Regions from separate parts of the Sphingomicrobium clamense genome, predicted to be linked through region 2. Evidence: predicted binding sites of a transcription regulator. Region 2 holds the regulator's gene; the other holds the start of a gene.
The links. Region 2 encodes LexA, which represses DNA repair genes until DNA is damaged. Its sites were predicted from a motif close to GTTCCNCNCTTGTTCT; they were not measured.

Region 1: a site for LexA is predicted at 3,258-3,273, ahead of uvrA (excinuclease ABC subunit UvrA). Genes of this name have one in related genera too.

The regions. Positions count from the first base shown of each region.
Region 1 is NZ_JAHVAH010000001.1:1,816,116-1,823,639, forward strand. It holds gene KTQ36_RS09315 (M1 family metallopeptidase) at 1-1,046, shown strand, start outside; gene KTQ36_RS09320 (retropepsin-like aspartic protease) at 1,050-2,126, opposite strand; gene KTQ36_RS09325 (Bax inhibitor-1/YccA family protein) at 2,285-3,031, opposite strand; gene uvrA (excinuclease ABC subunit UvrA) at 3,285-6,209, shown strand; gene KTQ36_RS09335 (superoxide dismutase family protein) at 6,210-6,767, opposite strand; gene KTQ36_RS09340 (OmpA family protein) at 6,819-7,238, opposite strand.
Region 2 is NZ_JAHVAH010000001.1:1,248,962-1,256,485, reverse strand. It holds gene KTQ36_RS06500 (peptidylprolyl isomerase) at 1-1,925, shown strand, start outside; gene KTQ36_RS06495 (anthranilate synthase component II) at 1,938-2,525, shown strand; gene lexA (transcriptional repressor LexA) at 2,586-3,236, shown strand; gene KTQ36_RS06485 (VOC family protein) at 3,240-3,707, shown strand; gene KTQ36_RS06480 (ComEC/Rec2 family competence protein) at 3,711-5,822, opposite strand; gene gltX (glutamate--tRNA ligase) at 5,848-7,263, shown strand; gene KTQ36_RS06470 (citrate synthase) at 7,294-7,524, shown strand, end outside.

The DNA.
Region 1 (7,524 bases), 570 kb from region 2:
ACAGTTACAACGTCGCGCTCAATGTCGGGCCATACGAGGAGCTGCGCGGCAGCTACGACAGCCGCTACGGCAACACGATCCCGCTCCATTTCTGGTATCTCGAAGGCAACAAGGAGAAAGCGGAAGAGCTGTTCGCCGAATGGCCCGACGTCATCGATTTCTTCGAAAGCCAGGTCGGCCCCTATCCCTTCGCCGACGAAAAGCTCGCCGCGGTCGAGACTCCGCATCTCGGCATGGAGCACCAGACGATCAACGCCTACGGCAACCACTACACCAAGACGCCCGAGGGCTATGACTGGCTGTTCCATCACGAGCTGGCGCACGAATGGTTCGGCAACCAGGTCAGCAACCGCAACTGGGACGAAATGTGGATCCACGAAGGCTTCGGCGCCTACATGCAGCCTTATTACCTGCGTTGGCGCGATGGTGAGATGGCCTATCTGAAGGCCATGTCGAACCAGCGCAGCGGCCTGCTCAACCGCGCGCCGATCGTCTCGAACAGCCCCAAAATCGAGCATGAAGTCTACGAAATCGACAAGGGGGGTCCCGCAAGCGATATCTACGCCAAAGGAAGCTGGGTCCTCCACACGCTTCGCGAGCTGATCGGCGACGAGGCCTTCAACATGGCGACCCGCCGCCTCGTCTACGGACGCCCCGACCCTCAGCCCGGCAATTTCAAGCCGCGTTTCGGCACTAGCGCCGAATTCCAGCAATTTGCGGAAGAGGAATCGGGCCGCGATCTCGATTGGTTCTTCGACGTCTATCTCTACGGCGCGGCGCTGCCCGAACTCGTCACCGAGCGTGACGGCAACCAGCTGACCGTGTCGTGGAAAGTGCCGGGCGACATCGCTTTCCCGATGCCTGTCGACATCACCGTGGATGGCGCGCCGCAAACGCTCGCGATGACGGGGGGAAGCGAGACGATCACGCTGCCCGATCCACGTGCTCGCGTCGTGCTCGATCCACGGCAGCGCATCCTGAAAGTGTCGAAGGCGATCGATCGCTACCAGGAATGGCAGCGCGGATCGGCGCGTCCGATCGGCTGATTGTTATTGCGGCGGCGACGGCGATCGCTCGGTCGCGACACGCTCGCGGTTGCGCTTCTGCTCCTGCTCGATGAACCATGTCGAGCGTGAGTTGAAACCCGGCACGTCGCGCGCCTTGAACAGCGCCTGCTTGCTGGCGAAATCGATCTCGAGCTGCTGGAAGGCGCGCATCGCCTCCATCCCGAAATAGAGAACCGGCTCGTCGGCATAGCCAAGGTAGGAAAAGGACGTCGACTGGACGAAGGCGACCGGCATGCGCGCGATGGTAAAGCCGTCGACGTCGACATTGCGCACGACCCCCATCTCGACCGGCACCAATTGCCCCGTGAATGTCAGCATCACGCCCTCTGTAAGGACGTCTAGCTTGCCGCGTCGGCGCAATTCGTCGCGCAATGCATAATTGCCCACCGAAACCGCGCTGCCCGTGTCGATGATCAGGTCGACGTTGAGCCGGTCGATCTTCGCATTCGAGATGATCATGCGCCCGTCGCGCTCGTCGAGCGCCACCGCGATCTCACGATTGCCGGCCGACTGGCGCTTGCCCGTACTCGGTCGCATTCGCATTTGCTGGTTGGCAAAGTCGAAGGTGACGATCTTGTCCTGGAGACTGTCGATCCCGAGAACACCGTCTGCCCCGATAGCCCGACGTCCGAAGGTCAGCAATTCCATGCTCCGATGCTGGCTATCGGTGAGGGCAATGGTCGGGGCAACGACTGCAGGGACGATCGTCGTCCCGGCGAAACTGACAACCTTTTTCCGGCCCGTTTCGCGCAACCCCATTTCATCCGCCACTTCCTGCGAAATGGCGCTGCGCTCCGCGCCCGTGTCGATCATGAATTTAAGGTCGTCGCGTCCTCCCATCGAAACGGGAAGCGTCATTCGATCGTGCCGCTCGAATTCGAACAGGATGAGCTGCTCTTCGACATCCGCAGCAAGGCTGCGATCGGCCCTAGCCGACGTCGGTTGATTGGATTGGGGGACGCCGCCGAGGGGGATGGAACCGGCCAAATCCTGGGCCGAAGCAGCGGAAGGAACCCCCATCATGCTCCCCATCAACAGGGTGATCATGAGTCGCGTCATGGCGGGCCTCCTCTCGGTGCGTGTCGTTCTCTTATCCGTTCTTGCAGCCTGAATTGTTACGCAATTTCGACGAACCGGTCGGTGGAAGGCACAAAAAAGAAGGGCCGGTACCGACAGTACCGACCCTCCATCATCCAAGCTTTCGCCAGGATTAATCGCTATTCGCGTCCACCCATGAAGCTGAGCAGGAACTGGAACATGTTGATGAAGTCCAGATACAGGTTCAGCGCACCCATGATGATCGCGCGGCTCATCAGGTCGCTGCTATGCGCGACATGGCGATAGATGCTCTTGATCTTCTGCGTGTCGTAGGCGGTGAGGCCGGCGAAGATCAGCACGCCGATCGCCGAAATGGCGAGGCTCATCGCGCCCGACTGGAACACGAACGCGTTGAGCAGCATCGCGATGATGAGGCCGACGACACCCATGATCAGGAAGGTGCCCCAACCGCTGAGGTCCTTCTTGGTCGTGTAGCCCCACAGGCTGAGGCCCATGAAGGCCGCCGCGACTGCGAAGAAAGTCTGGGCAATCGACACGCCGGTATAGACCAGGAAAATGGTGCTCATCGAGAGACCCATCAGCGTGGCGAAGCCCCAGAAAAGCATGTGGAGCGTACCGGTCGACATGCGGTTCTGCCCAAAGCTCATGGCGATGATGATCGCAAGCGGCGACAAGATGATCACCCACGGTAGGATGCCGCCGCCCAGGAACACCTGCGCGGCCATGCCCGAGCTGTAGAAGAGCAGCGCGACGATGCCGGTGAGCAGGACGCCCGATGCCATGTAATTATAGACGCTGAGCATATATTTGCGCAGCCCCGCATCGCGCGCGGCGCGCGGTACGCCGACCGAAACGGTAGGGTCGAAACCGCCCGTCTGGGTGCGCTCGTCAAACTGGTTAGCCATTCTCTCTCCTTCGCCCGAGGGCGTAAAAAACGCTGTTGTCGAGGGACAATATCGGTCTGATCGGCGCGAATTTCAAGAAAGATCGGAGGGCGGGTCGCAGCGGGTCGGACGGAGGCGAACGGGGCGCTGCAGACTTTGGCCGGTCTTGAATGACCTCGTGGGGACCCCCAATTGGCCTGACACGTTCATTTCCCACACTTCTTAGCTGCGCGCATCTTGCACGCTGCGAACAAATATGGAACAAATAGGTCCGATGCTGACCAATATCTCCGTCCGCGGCGCGCGCGAGCACAACCTCAAGGGTGTCGACATCGACATCCCGCGCGAGAGCCTGACCGTCATCACCGGCTTGTCGGGGAGCGGCAAGTCCTCGCTCGCCTTCGACACGATCTATGCCGAGGGGCAGCGACGTTACGTCGAGAGCCTGTCGGCCTATGCGCGCCAGTTCCTCGAAATGATGCAGAAGCCCGACGTCGAGCATATCGACGGGCTCTCCCCCGCCATCTCGATCGAGCAGAAAACGACGAGCAAGAATCCGCGCTCGACCGTCGCGACGGTTACCGAGATTTACGACTACATGCGCCTGCTGTGGGCGCGCGTCGGTGTCCCCTATTCGCCCGCGACGGGCGCGCCGATCGAAGCGCAGCAGGTCAGCCAGATGGTCGACCGCACGATGACGCTGCCCGCCAAATCGCGCCACCTGCTGCTTGCGCCCGTGATCCGCGGGCGCAAAGGCGAATATAAGAAGGAAATTGCCGACTGGCAGAAGCAGGGCTTCACGCGCATCCGCATCGACGGTGAGGTCTATCCGATCGAAGACGCGCCCGCGCTCGACAAGAAATACAAGCACGATATCGAGATCGTCGTCGATCGTATCGCGATCAAGGAAGGCATTGAGGCTCGCCTCGCCGACAGCTTCGAAACCGCGCTGAAGCTTTCGGGTGGTCTTGCCTATCTCGATCCGGTCGATCCGCCCGAGGATGCGGCTACCGGCTCGGGCATGAAGCTCGACAATGCGCCTCCGGGTCGCCTCGTCTTCTCGCAGAAATTCGCCTGCCCCATCTCGGGCTTCACGATCGAGGAAATCGAGCCGCGTCTCTTTTCGTTCAATGCGCCGCAGGGTGCGTGCCCGGCCTGTGACGGGCTGGGACAGCGAATGGAGTTCGACGAGGATCTCGTCGTTCCCAATCACAGCCTATCGATCAAGAAGGGTGCGGTCGTGCCATGGGCGAAGAGCCAGCCGCCCTCGCCTTACTATATGCAGGTGCTGGGAAGCCTGGCGCGTGCCTACGGGTTCAGCCTCGACAAGCCCTGGATCGACCTAGACGAGGAAGCCAAGCGGGTGATCCTCTACGGCACCAAGGGCAAGCCCGTCGTGCTCCGCTTCGTCGACGGCAAGAAAAGCTACGAAGTGAAGAAGCCCTTCGAGGGTGTCATCGGCAATCTCGAACGGCGGATGCGCACGACCGAGAGCGCCTGGATGCGCGAGGAGCTGGAGAAGTATCAGGCAGCACACGACTGCGAGAGCTGTGGCGGCGCACGCCTCAAGCCCGAGGCGCTATCGGTGAAGATCGCCGGCGAGGATATCAGCCAGTCGGCCCGCCGGTCGGTCGCCGATGCGCGTGACTGGTTCCTGAGCGTAGAGGACAAGCTGACTGCGCAGCAGCAGGACATCGCGCGCGCGATCCTCAAGGAGATCAACGAACGGCTCGGTTTCCTTCATAATGTCGGGCTCGACTATCTCAATCTCGACCGCAAGAGCGGCACGCTATCGGGTGGTGAAAGCCAGCGCATCCGCCTCGCCAGCCAGATCGGCTCGGGCCTTTCGGGTGTGCTATATGTGCTCGACGAACCCAGCATCGGGCTGCATCAGAAGGATAATGACCGATTGCTGGAGACGCTCAAACGGCTGAAGTCGCTCGGCAACACCGTGCTTGTCGTCGAACATGACGAAGATGCCATCCGCACGGCCGACCATGTGATCGATATGGGTCCAGGTGCGGGCGTGCGTGGGGGCGAAGTAGTATGTGCAGGCACCCTCAATGAGATACTCAGCTGCGAAGAGAGCCTGACCGCAGATTATCTGTCGGGCCGTCGCGAAATTGCGGTCCCGGCCAAGCGGCGTAAGGGCTCGGGCAATAAGCTGACCGTTCACGGTGCCACGGCAAACAATCTTCAGAAAGTCACCGCGTCGATCCCGCTCGGCACGTTCACCTGCGTCACCGGCGTGTCAGGCTCGGGCAAGTCGAGCTTCACGATCGACACGCTCTATGCCGCCGCCGCGCGTTCGCTGAATGGCGCGCGCATCCTCTCCGGCAAGCATGACAAGATCACCGGGCTCAATCATCTCGACAAGGTCATCGATATCGACCAGTCACCGATCGGTCGTACGCCGCGTTCGAACCCTGCGACCTATACCGGTGCGTTCACCCAGATCCGCGACTGGTTCGCCGGCCTTCCCGAAAGCCGTGCTCGCGGATACAAGCCGGGACGCTTCAGCTTCAACGTGAAGGGCGGACGTTGTGAGGCGTGCAAGGGCGACGGTCTTCTCAAGATCGAAATGCACTTCCTTCCCGACGTGTACGTCACCTGTGACGTCTGTCACGGCAAGCGGTACAATCGCGAAACGCTGGAAGTGAAGTTCAAAGGCAAGTCCATCGCCGACGTCTTGGATATGACGGTCGAGGACGCCGTGGAATTCTTCAAGGCCGTGCCCAGCATTCGTGACAAGATGGAGATGCTGCGCCGCGTCGGTCTCGGCTATATCAAGGTCGGCCAGCAGGCGACCACCCTATCCGGCGGCGAAGCGCAGCGCGTCAAGCTCGCCAAGGAGCTTTCCAAACGCGCAACCGGTCGCACTCTCTATATCCTCGACGAGCCGACGACGGGACTGCATTTCGAAGACGTGCGAAAGCTCCTCGAAGTCCTCCACGCTCTGGTCGAGCAGGGAAACACGGTCGTGGTGATCGAGCATAATCTCGACGTCATCAAGACCGCGGACCACATCCTTGACCTTGGTCCCGGTGGTGGCGTGAACGGAGGAACGGTGGTCGCCACTGGCACGCCTGAGAAAGTCGCGGAGTGCAAGGAAAGCGCTACCGGCTCCTATCTTGCTCCGATGCTCAAGCGGAAGTCGACGAAGGCTCAAAAGCCTGCCGAGATGTCACCCGCCAAATAGTCAGCTTTGCGGCGCCGACAGCACTGCGCAGCCTACACGCGCACCGCTATCGCCTGACGGGTCGGTCTGATAGTCGTCGGGTCCGGCATGGACGACGAGAGCCGTACCATCGTCGTCGGCCATCGTCGGCCCCGTGCCATTGCGCAGCACGCTGACGAGATAGGTCGAACTACCCGCGCCTTCTGCATCGATGGCTAGGTTCGCGAGATCACCGACATGTGAACCTTGCGGATTGTCCCGACCGTGTTCCTTCGAAGTCGGGTTCCAATGGCCGCCCGCCGAACTGAAATCGGGTGTCTCGCATAGGCCTGTCTCATGGAGATGGACGCCATGCATTCCTTCGGAGAGACCTCCTTCGATTGAAACACGCAAGGTCGTCCCATTGGGGTCTTCCGATACCGCTATGGTGCCGATCGCCGAGCCGCTGGCATCGACAATCTCCGCATCATATGGATCGACGAAATCTACAGGAGCTTGCTCCTTGGATGGCTCCGTTTCGCCACCACAGGCCGTCAGCCCCAAGGCGGCCAGTCCGGTCATCAAATAGTGGATTCGCATTTCAGTCTCCCTTTCGGGAGCCAACACTTCAGCTTAGGCGCGGTTGCGCCATCAATCGAAATGAATTTCAACGCGCCGGTTTTGCGCCTCGCGCACGCCGTCGGCAGTTTCTATCAAGGGTTCGCCCTCGCCATCCGGCCCGATCGTGACGTGAGATGGCGCGACACCAAGCGCAATTAGGCGATCGCGCACCGCGTCGACCCGACGCTTGGACAGCCGCTGATTGTAGGCCGAAGCTCCCGCACGATCGGTATGCCCGGTGAGCGTCAACGGCGCGTTTCCTGCAGATCGATAATCCTCGACGACCTGAATCAGGATCGCGTCGCCATCACGGTCGATCGCGCTCGAGTCGAACCCGAAGAACACGAAGTAGGGGCCGTACTCGACAGCCGCTTCCGTAGGCTGCGGCGTGCTCGGTGCCTCTTGCGGCACCGAGAACGTCATCAGCAATGCCATCCACTCGATCATCATTTTGCTCCCCGGTGTCACACGGGAGACTATGATCGCGTCGGGTCGGACGCAACCGATCAGTTCGGCGCGATCATTACAATTGGTTTTATCCCTAAAAATGGCTCGAGCGAATAGTTAGGCGTACGCGTTGAACGATTGTACGCGCGCTGCGCGGCCAACCTCAAGCCGCCGAGCGTGTCCTGCGATAAGTGTCGCTTTACCAGGCACGCGGTCATAACTCAAATCGTACTCACTAACAGCGTCTTGATTATCCATACAGCGTAGCGATGGTGGTTATTCTGCTCAC
Region 2 (7,524 bases):
CGAACAGCAAGGTCGGCATGGCCATCATCATCGTGATCGGCGCCGTTATCGTCTTTTCTTTCGCGATGGCGGATATCAGCAATGTGGGTGTCGGCGGCGGCGCGCGGACGAGCAACCTTGCCGAAGCAGGCGGCGAACCGGTGACCGATCGCCAGATGAGCGACGCGCTCGAGCAGGAACTCGCGCGCCAGCGTCAGCAGAACCCTGAGGCCGACTATCCCGATCTCGACCCGCTCTTCGACCCCATCCTCGAAAGCCTCATCACCGAACGAGCGCTGCAGGCGTTCGCCAAGGATAACGGCTTCATCCTGTCCAAGCGTCTGATCGACGCCGAGATAGCGCGCCTTCCGAACGTCACTGGCGCGGACGGCAAATTCTCCGACGCGGCCTATCGCGCCTTCCTGTCGCAGGCCCGCCTGACCGATGCGCAGATCCGTGATGAATTCCGACTACAGTTGCTCAACCGGCTGATGCTGGTGCCGGTGGCGGCCGAGGTGCGCGTCCCCAACGGCATCGCGCGTCCCTACGCGTCGATGCTGCTCGAGCGTCGCGAGGCCGAGGTGGTCATGGTCCCCGCCGCACCGTTCGCGGCCGGGATCGATCCGACCGACGAACAGATCCAGGGCTTCTACCGCGCGCAGGCGGTCCGCTACATGGTGCCCGAACAGCGCGTCCTGCGCTTTGCGGCTATCACGCCCGACAGCGTGTCGGTCGCCGAGCCGTCCGAAGCGGAAATCACCGCGTCGCTCAATGCGCGCGCTTCCGAATTCTCCTCGCAGGACATCCGCGTGATCAGCCAGGTCGTGCTTCCCGACGAAGCGACGGCGGTCATGGTGGCCGATGCCGCGCGCGAGGGCAGCTTTGCCGACGCCGTGGCCCCGCAGGGCTTTTCGGCTGCCGACGTCTCGGTCGGACCGCAGACGCGTGAGCAGTTCGAAGACCTTACCTCCGAGGGTGTGGCGGCAGCCGTCTTTGCCAACAGCGTCGACGCCGGCTCGATCGTCGGCCCGGTCCGTTCGTCGTTCGGCTGGCACGTGGTTCGCGTCGACTCGATCCGCAGTGAGGGAGGCACTTCGCCTGCCGAAGCCCGCGCGCAGGTGATCGCGGATTTACGCGCCGCCCAGCGCCAGGCGTCGCTGTCCGAAAAGGTCGCCGACTTCGAAGACCTGATCCGCGACGGAGCGAGCTTCACCGAAGCCGCTGCCGAAACCGGCCTGACGATCACCGAGACCCCGGCCATCACCGCCAGCGGCCGCGACCTCGACAACCCGGACTATCGCTTGCCCGATGGCTATCAGCAGGCGCTGACCAACGGGTTCCAGATGTTCGCGGGCGACGATCCAGAAGTCGCCGTGGTCGGAGAGGATGAGGGCTTCGTCATGGTTGCGGTCGGCGACATCATCGAGGCCGCGCCCGCTCCCTTGGCCGAAATTCGCGATCGGGTTCGCCAGGACCTTATCGAGCGCGAGGCGCTGGCCGCTGCCCGCCGCGTGGCCACCGCGATCCAGCAGGCCATGGCCGGTGGCGCGTCCACCAGCGATGCCGTCGCCAAGGCGGAGGCGGACGAAGGCATCGACCTGCCCGCCGTTCGCGAAATCGAATTCCGCCGCATGGACCTCGCGCAATTCCAGGGCAATGTCCCCGCGCCGGTGCAGATGATGTTCAACCTCACCGAGGGTCAGTCGCGGGTGACGGGCGGCGCTACCAACGAAGGCATCTACGTCGTCAAGACGGTCGGGATCGAGCGCGGCGACGCGACGACCAATCCCGGACTCGTCTCGCAGACGTCGCAAGGCTTCCGCCAGGTGTTCGGGAACGAGCTGACCGAACAGTTCCTTCGCGCCGTGCGCGAGGATGTCGGGGTGAGCCGCAATGAAAGCGTCATTGCCGCAACGCGCCAGCGCATCACCGGCGGGGGCCAGTAAGGCGCCGCGCTTATGGCTGCGCCGTCGATCCTGGTCCTCGACAATTACGACAGTTTCACCTTCACGCTGGTCGACTATCTCCGGTCGCTGGACGCTGAGGTCGACGTCGTCCGCGCCGATGCGCTGAGCGTCGAGCAGGCGATGGCTCGAGGTGACGACGGCATTCTCGTATCCCCCGGGCCCGGTACGCCGCAAGACGCCGGGATCAGCGTCTCGCTCGCTGCCGCGGCCGTCGACGACCGCCGCCCCTATCTCGGGATTTGCCTGGGTCATCAGGCGCTGGCGCTGGCTTGCGGGTCGAAGGTCGACCGCGTGGCTCCCGTGCACGGCAAGGTCGCGCGCGTGTGTCATGATCAGAGCGGCGTCTTCGAAGGACTCCCCAGCCCGCTAGATGCAACGCGATACCATTCGCTGGCCGTCCCGGAACCGTATTCACCGCTAAGACCCAATGCGTGGAGCGATGACGGGCTGGTCATGGCCATGCGTCACGAGCACGCGCCGGCGCATGGTATTCAATTCCATCCCGAAAGCGTCGCGAGCGAACATGGTCACGCCATGCTGAGCGCTTTCTTGCGCATTTGCGATAGCAAAACGACTTGACAGAGGCGCAATACGTTCTCTAACTGTTCCCTATTCGTTTACCAGTGACGAGGGGTGCACATGTTGACCGCCAAGCAGAAGGAATTGCTCGCCTTCATCAATTCGCGTCTCAACGACGACGGCGTTTCGCCCAGTTTCGATGAAATGCGCGAGGCCTTGGGGCTGGCGTCCAAGTCGGGTGTCCATCGCCTGATCGGTGCGCTGGAGGAGCGCGGATTCATTCGCCGCCTCCCCAATCGCGCACGCGCGCTCGAAGTCATCAAGCTTCCCGACGGCATGGAAGCGGCACCGACCCCCGCCGCGATGCCTGTCGTCCCCGCCCCCGCGAACGACGTGATCGAGATCCCCCTTCACGGACGGATTGCGGCGGGCACCCCCATCGAGGCGCTGCAGGGTACCGAAGGTTTCCAGGTCCCTGCCGCCCTCCTCGGACCGGGCGAACATTATGCGCTCGAAGTGTCGGGCGATTCGATGATCGAGGAAGGCATTCTCGACGGCGATTTCGCGCTGATCCGCAAGGTCGACAGCGCGCGCGATGGCGAGATCGTCGTGGCCCTGGTCGACGAAGAGGAAGCGACGCTCAAGACGTGGCGGCGCGAGGGCGCGACCATCCGGCTCGACCCGGCCAACCCGACCCACCAGGCGCAGCGCTACGAGGAAGGCCGGGTGCGCGTACAGGGCCGCCTTGCCGGCATCATCCGCCGCTACTGACCGATGAAAAAACTGTTCCTTGCTGCTGCAGCCGGCCTTCTCGCCGGTTGCAGCGTCGAGCATGTGCCCGATGACGACACGGACGCGCTCGTATCGGTGGAGAAAGACGTGACTGCCCGCCTCGACTATTTCGAACTGCCTGCCGCCGATCCCGAGACGGTCGGCAAGACCCGCGACTTCTATGCCGACGCCTTTGGCTGGACGTTCACCGATTTCGGTCCCGACTATAGCGCGACTACGACCGGCGATACCGATGTCGGCCTGTCGGGCGTCACCGGTGACGACGCGATCGACAAACCGCTGCCGGTGATCCGCGTCGAAGACCTGGAGGCAGCTTTGTCGGATGTCGAAGCCGCGGGTGGACGTATCGTGCGCCCGATCTTCGCCTTTCCCGGGGGGCGCCGCTTCCACGCAGTCGACCCCGCCGGAAACGAGTTTGCGGTCTACGTCGTCGAGGAAGCCGAGGAGTAGCGCCTAGCGCCAGGGATGGTCGGTGCGGACTGCATGGACCGTGTCGACTTGCCGCTTGTGCCCAAGCGAAATTGCGATCCCGCCCGTCTCTTCGAGCGCGGCGCGATCGAGTTTGAGCCACCGCGGCGTGCAGGCCTCGGGCAGGCGCCGGTCTGCCACGACGATGTCGGCAGCTTCGCAGGCAGCGACCAATTCGCTCCACAGGATGAAATCGCGGCTCCGGATCGCGAGCAGGTCGAGCTGGTCGCCTTCCCGCTCGATCCGGGCCACACAGGCGTCGCCATTGGAGCGGGCGAAACGGCTGTCGTCCAGCGCGGTGGGATTGCCATCATAACCCGATGCCTCGGACAGCATGTCGCGGATGAAGTCGCCGCTGCGGCTACGCAGCATGACGGGTTGTCCGTCCTCGACCACGGCAAGATGGCGGCCGTCTTCGGTGATCAGGAGGTCCGGCGCGCTCTGGACGGCGGCGGTCAGCAGCCCGATCACGATCGGGAAGATCCCCAGCCAGCGCACCCGATGTCGCCAGAGGAACACCCACAGCCCGCCCAGGATGCAGGCGGCGAATGCCCATGTCGGCATGGTCGGCACCATCGCCACCGCACCCTTGGCTCCCGACGCGGTCTCGGCGACCCACATCAACAGGTCGAGCGATATGCCTGCCACCCACCAGAAAGGCGCGCCCAGCCCGACCAGGTCGAATAGTAAAGCGAGCGCCAGCATTGGCATGATCACGAAGGTCGTCAGCGGAATCGCGACCAGGTTTGCGATGACCCCGTACAGCCCGGCCTTGTGGAAATGGTAGAGCGCGAGCGGCATCAGCGTGACCTCGACGATCAGGCCGGTGATCGCGAGCGCAAGCAGGCCGCGACCGAAGCGCGACACCGTCCCCTCCTCACGCGGCCCGATCAACTGGCGCACGCGCGGATGGGCGTGGAGCGCGATGATCGACGTCACCGCCGCGAAGCTCAACTGGAAGCTCGCACCGACCAGCGATTCGGGTCGCACTAGCAGGATGATCAGCGCGCCGACCGCCACCAGCCTCAAACTCAGCGCCTCGCGCCCGATCGCGAGCCCGCCAAGGACGAGCAAAGCCGCAATGCACGCCCGAACCGTCGGCACCTGCATGCCGGTCAGGAGCGTATAGCCAATGCCCGCAAGCGCCCCGACCCCCGCCGACACGATCACGAGATTGGTGCGCAGCGCGAGCCGCTCCGAGAGCGCAAGCAGCCGCAACGAGATCAGCATCGCTGCCCCGACCACCGCCGCGATGTGCAGGCCCGACACGGCGAGCAGGTGCGCAAGGCCCGACCGTCGCATCTGGTCGGCGCGCTCAGCCGCGACCGCATTCTTGTCACCCGTCACGAGCGCAGTCGCGGTTCCGTCGCCTTCGCCCGGCAATCGTTCGCGGACATGGGCGCCCAGTGCGGCCCTGACCTTGTCGAGCGAACCGCCGGGTGACGACCGGACGACGGCGACATCGCCGAGTGCAGTGCCTACTCCGCCAATTCCGGCAAACCACGCCTTGCGCGAAAAATCGTAGGCGCCCGGTAGCGCCGGACCGGGGGGTGGCATCAGCCGCGCGCGTATCCTGACGACCGCGCCTTCGCCGATCCCCTCGACCATCTGAGCCTCGCGCAGGCTCACGCGCAATCGCGGCGGCAAGACAGCGTCCGAAGGCGCCAGCGTCAGCCGCACCCTGCCCTTCGCGACCAGCGGCTCGACACGTTCGACTTCGCCCTCGAACGTTTCGACCATGACTCGCTCGATGACCGGCGCGGCGACACTCTCGCTCCTGAGCCAAATCCAGCCCGTCCCCAGCGCAAACAGCAGACCGCCCCATACGAGCACCTGTCGCCGTCGCCCCTCCGAGGCCACGCCGACCGCCGCGACGGCCCCGGCCATGCCGATGACGGCCATCCATTGATCGGATCGGGGAAGCCAGAACCAGCAGCCGATGCCCGCCGCGAAGGCGACGACGGCCCACAGCGGCAGCTGGGCCCGCTCGGCCTCGATAAAGTCGTCGATCTGCCGCCCGAGCAGGCGCAGCCGGGAAGGCTGACTTCCCGGTAGCGACGCGGCAGCGTCCGTGTTAGGGGCGCCACCAAAGTCCATACCCCCTGTTTGAGAGGATCAGCGCGTGAGCGCAAGCACCGACAAACCTGTCGTCACCCGGTTCGCCCCCTCGCCCACCGGCTACTTGCATATCGGCGGCGCCCGCACCGCCTTGTTCAATTATCTCTACGCCCGCGCGAGGGGCGGCAAATATCTCGTCCGCATCGAGGATACCGACAAGAAGCGTTCGACCCCCGAGGCGATCGCGGCGATCCACGACGGGCTCGACTGGCTCGGTCTCCTGGGCGACGAAGACCCCGTTTTCCAGTCGCAGCGATCGGAGCGCCATGCCGAGGTTGCGCAGCAGCTGCTCGACAAGGGCGCGGCCTACAAATGCTACCTCACGCAGGAGGAGTTGCAGGCGCTCCGTGAGAAGGCGCAGGCGGAAAAACGCCCGTTCCGCATCAATTCGGAATGGCGCGATTGTGCGCCCGGCCCCGAGCAAGATGGCCAGCCCTTCGTCGTGCGCCTGAAAACGCCCAACGAGGGCGAAACCGTCATCGAGGACGAAGTGCAGGGCCGCATCGCGGTCAAGAACGAGGAAATCGACGATTTCATCCTGCTGCGCTCGGACGGAACACCCACCTACATGCTCGCGGTTGTCGTCGACGATCACGACATGGGGGTTACGCACATCATGCGCGGCGATGACCATTTGAACAATGCTTTCAGGCAATTGCCGCTTATTCGTGCCATGGGTTGGGAAGAACCGACCTATGCGCACGTCCCGTTAATCCATGGGCCGGACGGTGCCAAGCTGTCGAAGCGTCACGGCGCGATGGGGGTCGATGCCTATCGCGACGAGCTCGGCCTGCTTCCCGAAGCGGTCTTCAACTATTTGCTGCGCTTGGGCTGGGGTCATGGCGATGACGAGATCATCAGCCGCGAGCAGGCCATCGAATGGTTCGATCTTTCAGGCATTGGCAAGAGCCCCTCGCGCTTCGACACGAAGAAGCTGCTCAACCTCAACGCCCACTATATCCGCGAGGCCGATGACGGGCGCCTCGCCGATCTCGTCCTCCCGCGCCTCGCCGCAATGGGCTTCGAGGGCGCCGACCGCGACCTGCTGATCCGCGCGATGCCCGAGATCAAGGCGCGCGCCCGCGACCTCGACGAACTGGCCGAAGGCGCCACCTTCCTGTTCAAGTCGCGGCCGCTCGAGATGACCGAAAAGGCGGCCGGCATGCTCGATGCGGATGCCCGCGCCAACCTCGCGCATGCGCATGCAGCCTTGTCCGACGCCCCGCGTTGGGACATCGAAACCGTCGAAAACATCATCCGGACGGTTGCGGAGAGCCATGATTTGAAGCTAGGGAAGCTCGCCCAGCCGCTGCGCGCGGCGCTCACGGGCAGCAACACATCGCCGGGCATCTTCGACGTCCTCGTCCTGCTCGGACGCGACGAAGCCCTCGCCCGCATCGCCGACCAGGCGAGCAACTGAGCCGAACAGAATATTGCTGGAGTGAACTGAATGACCGACAAGACCGCCAAGCTCGACCTTGAAAGCGGCACTAGCGAGTATCCCGTCCTGCCCGGCTCGGTCGGCCCCGACGTGATCGATATCCGCAAGCTTTACGGTACCACCGGCAAATTCACCTACGACCCCGGATTCACCTCGACGGCCAGCTGCCAGAGTGCGATCACCTATATCGATGGCGGCGAAGGCGTGCTGCTGCATCGCGGCTATCCGATCGACCAGCTG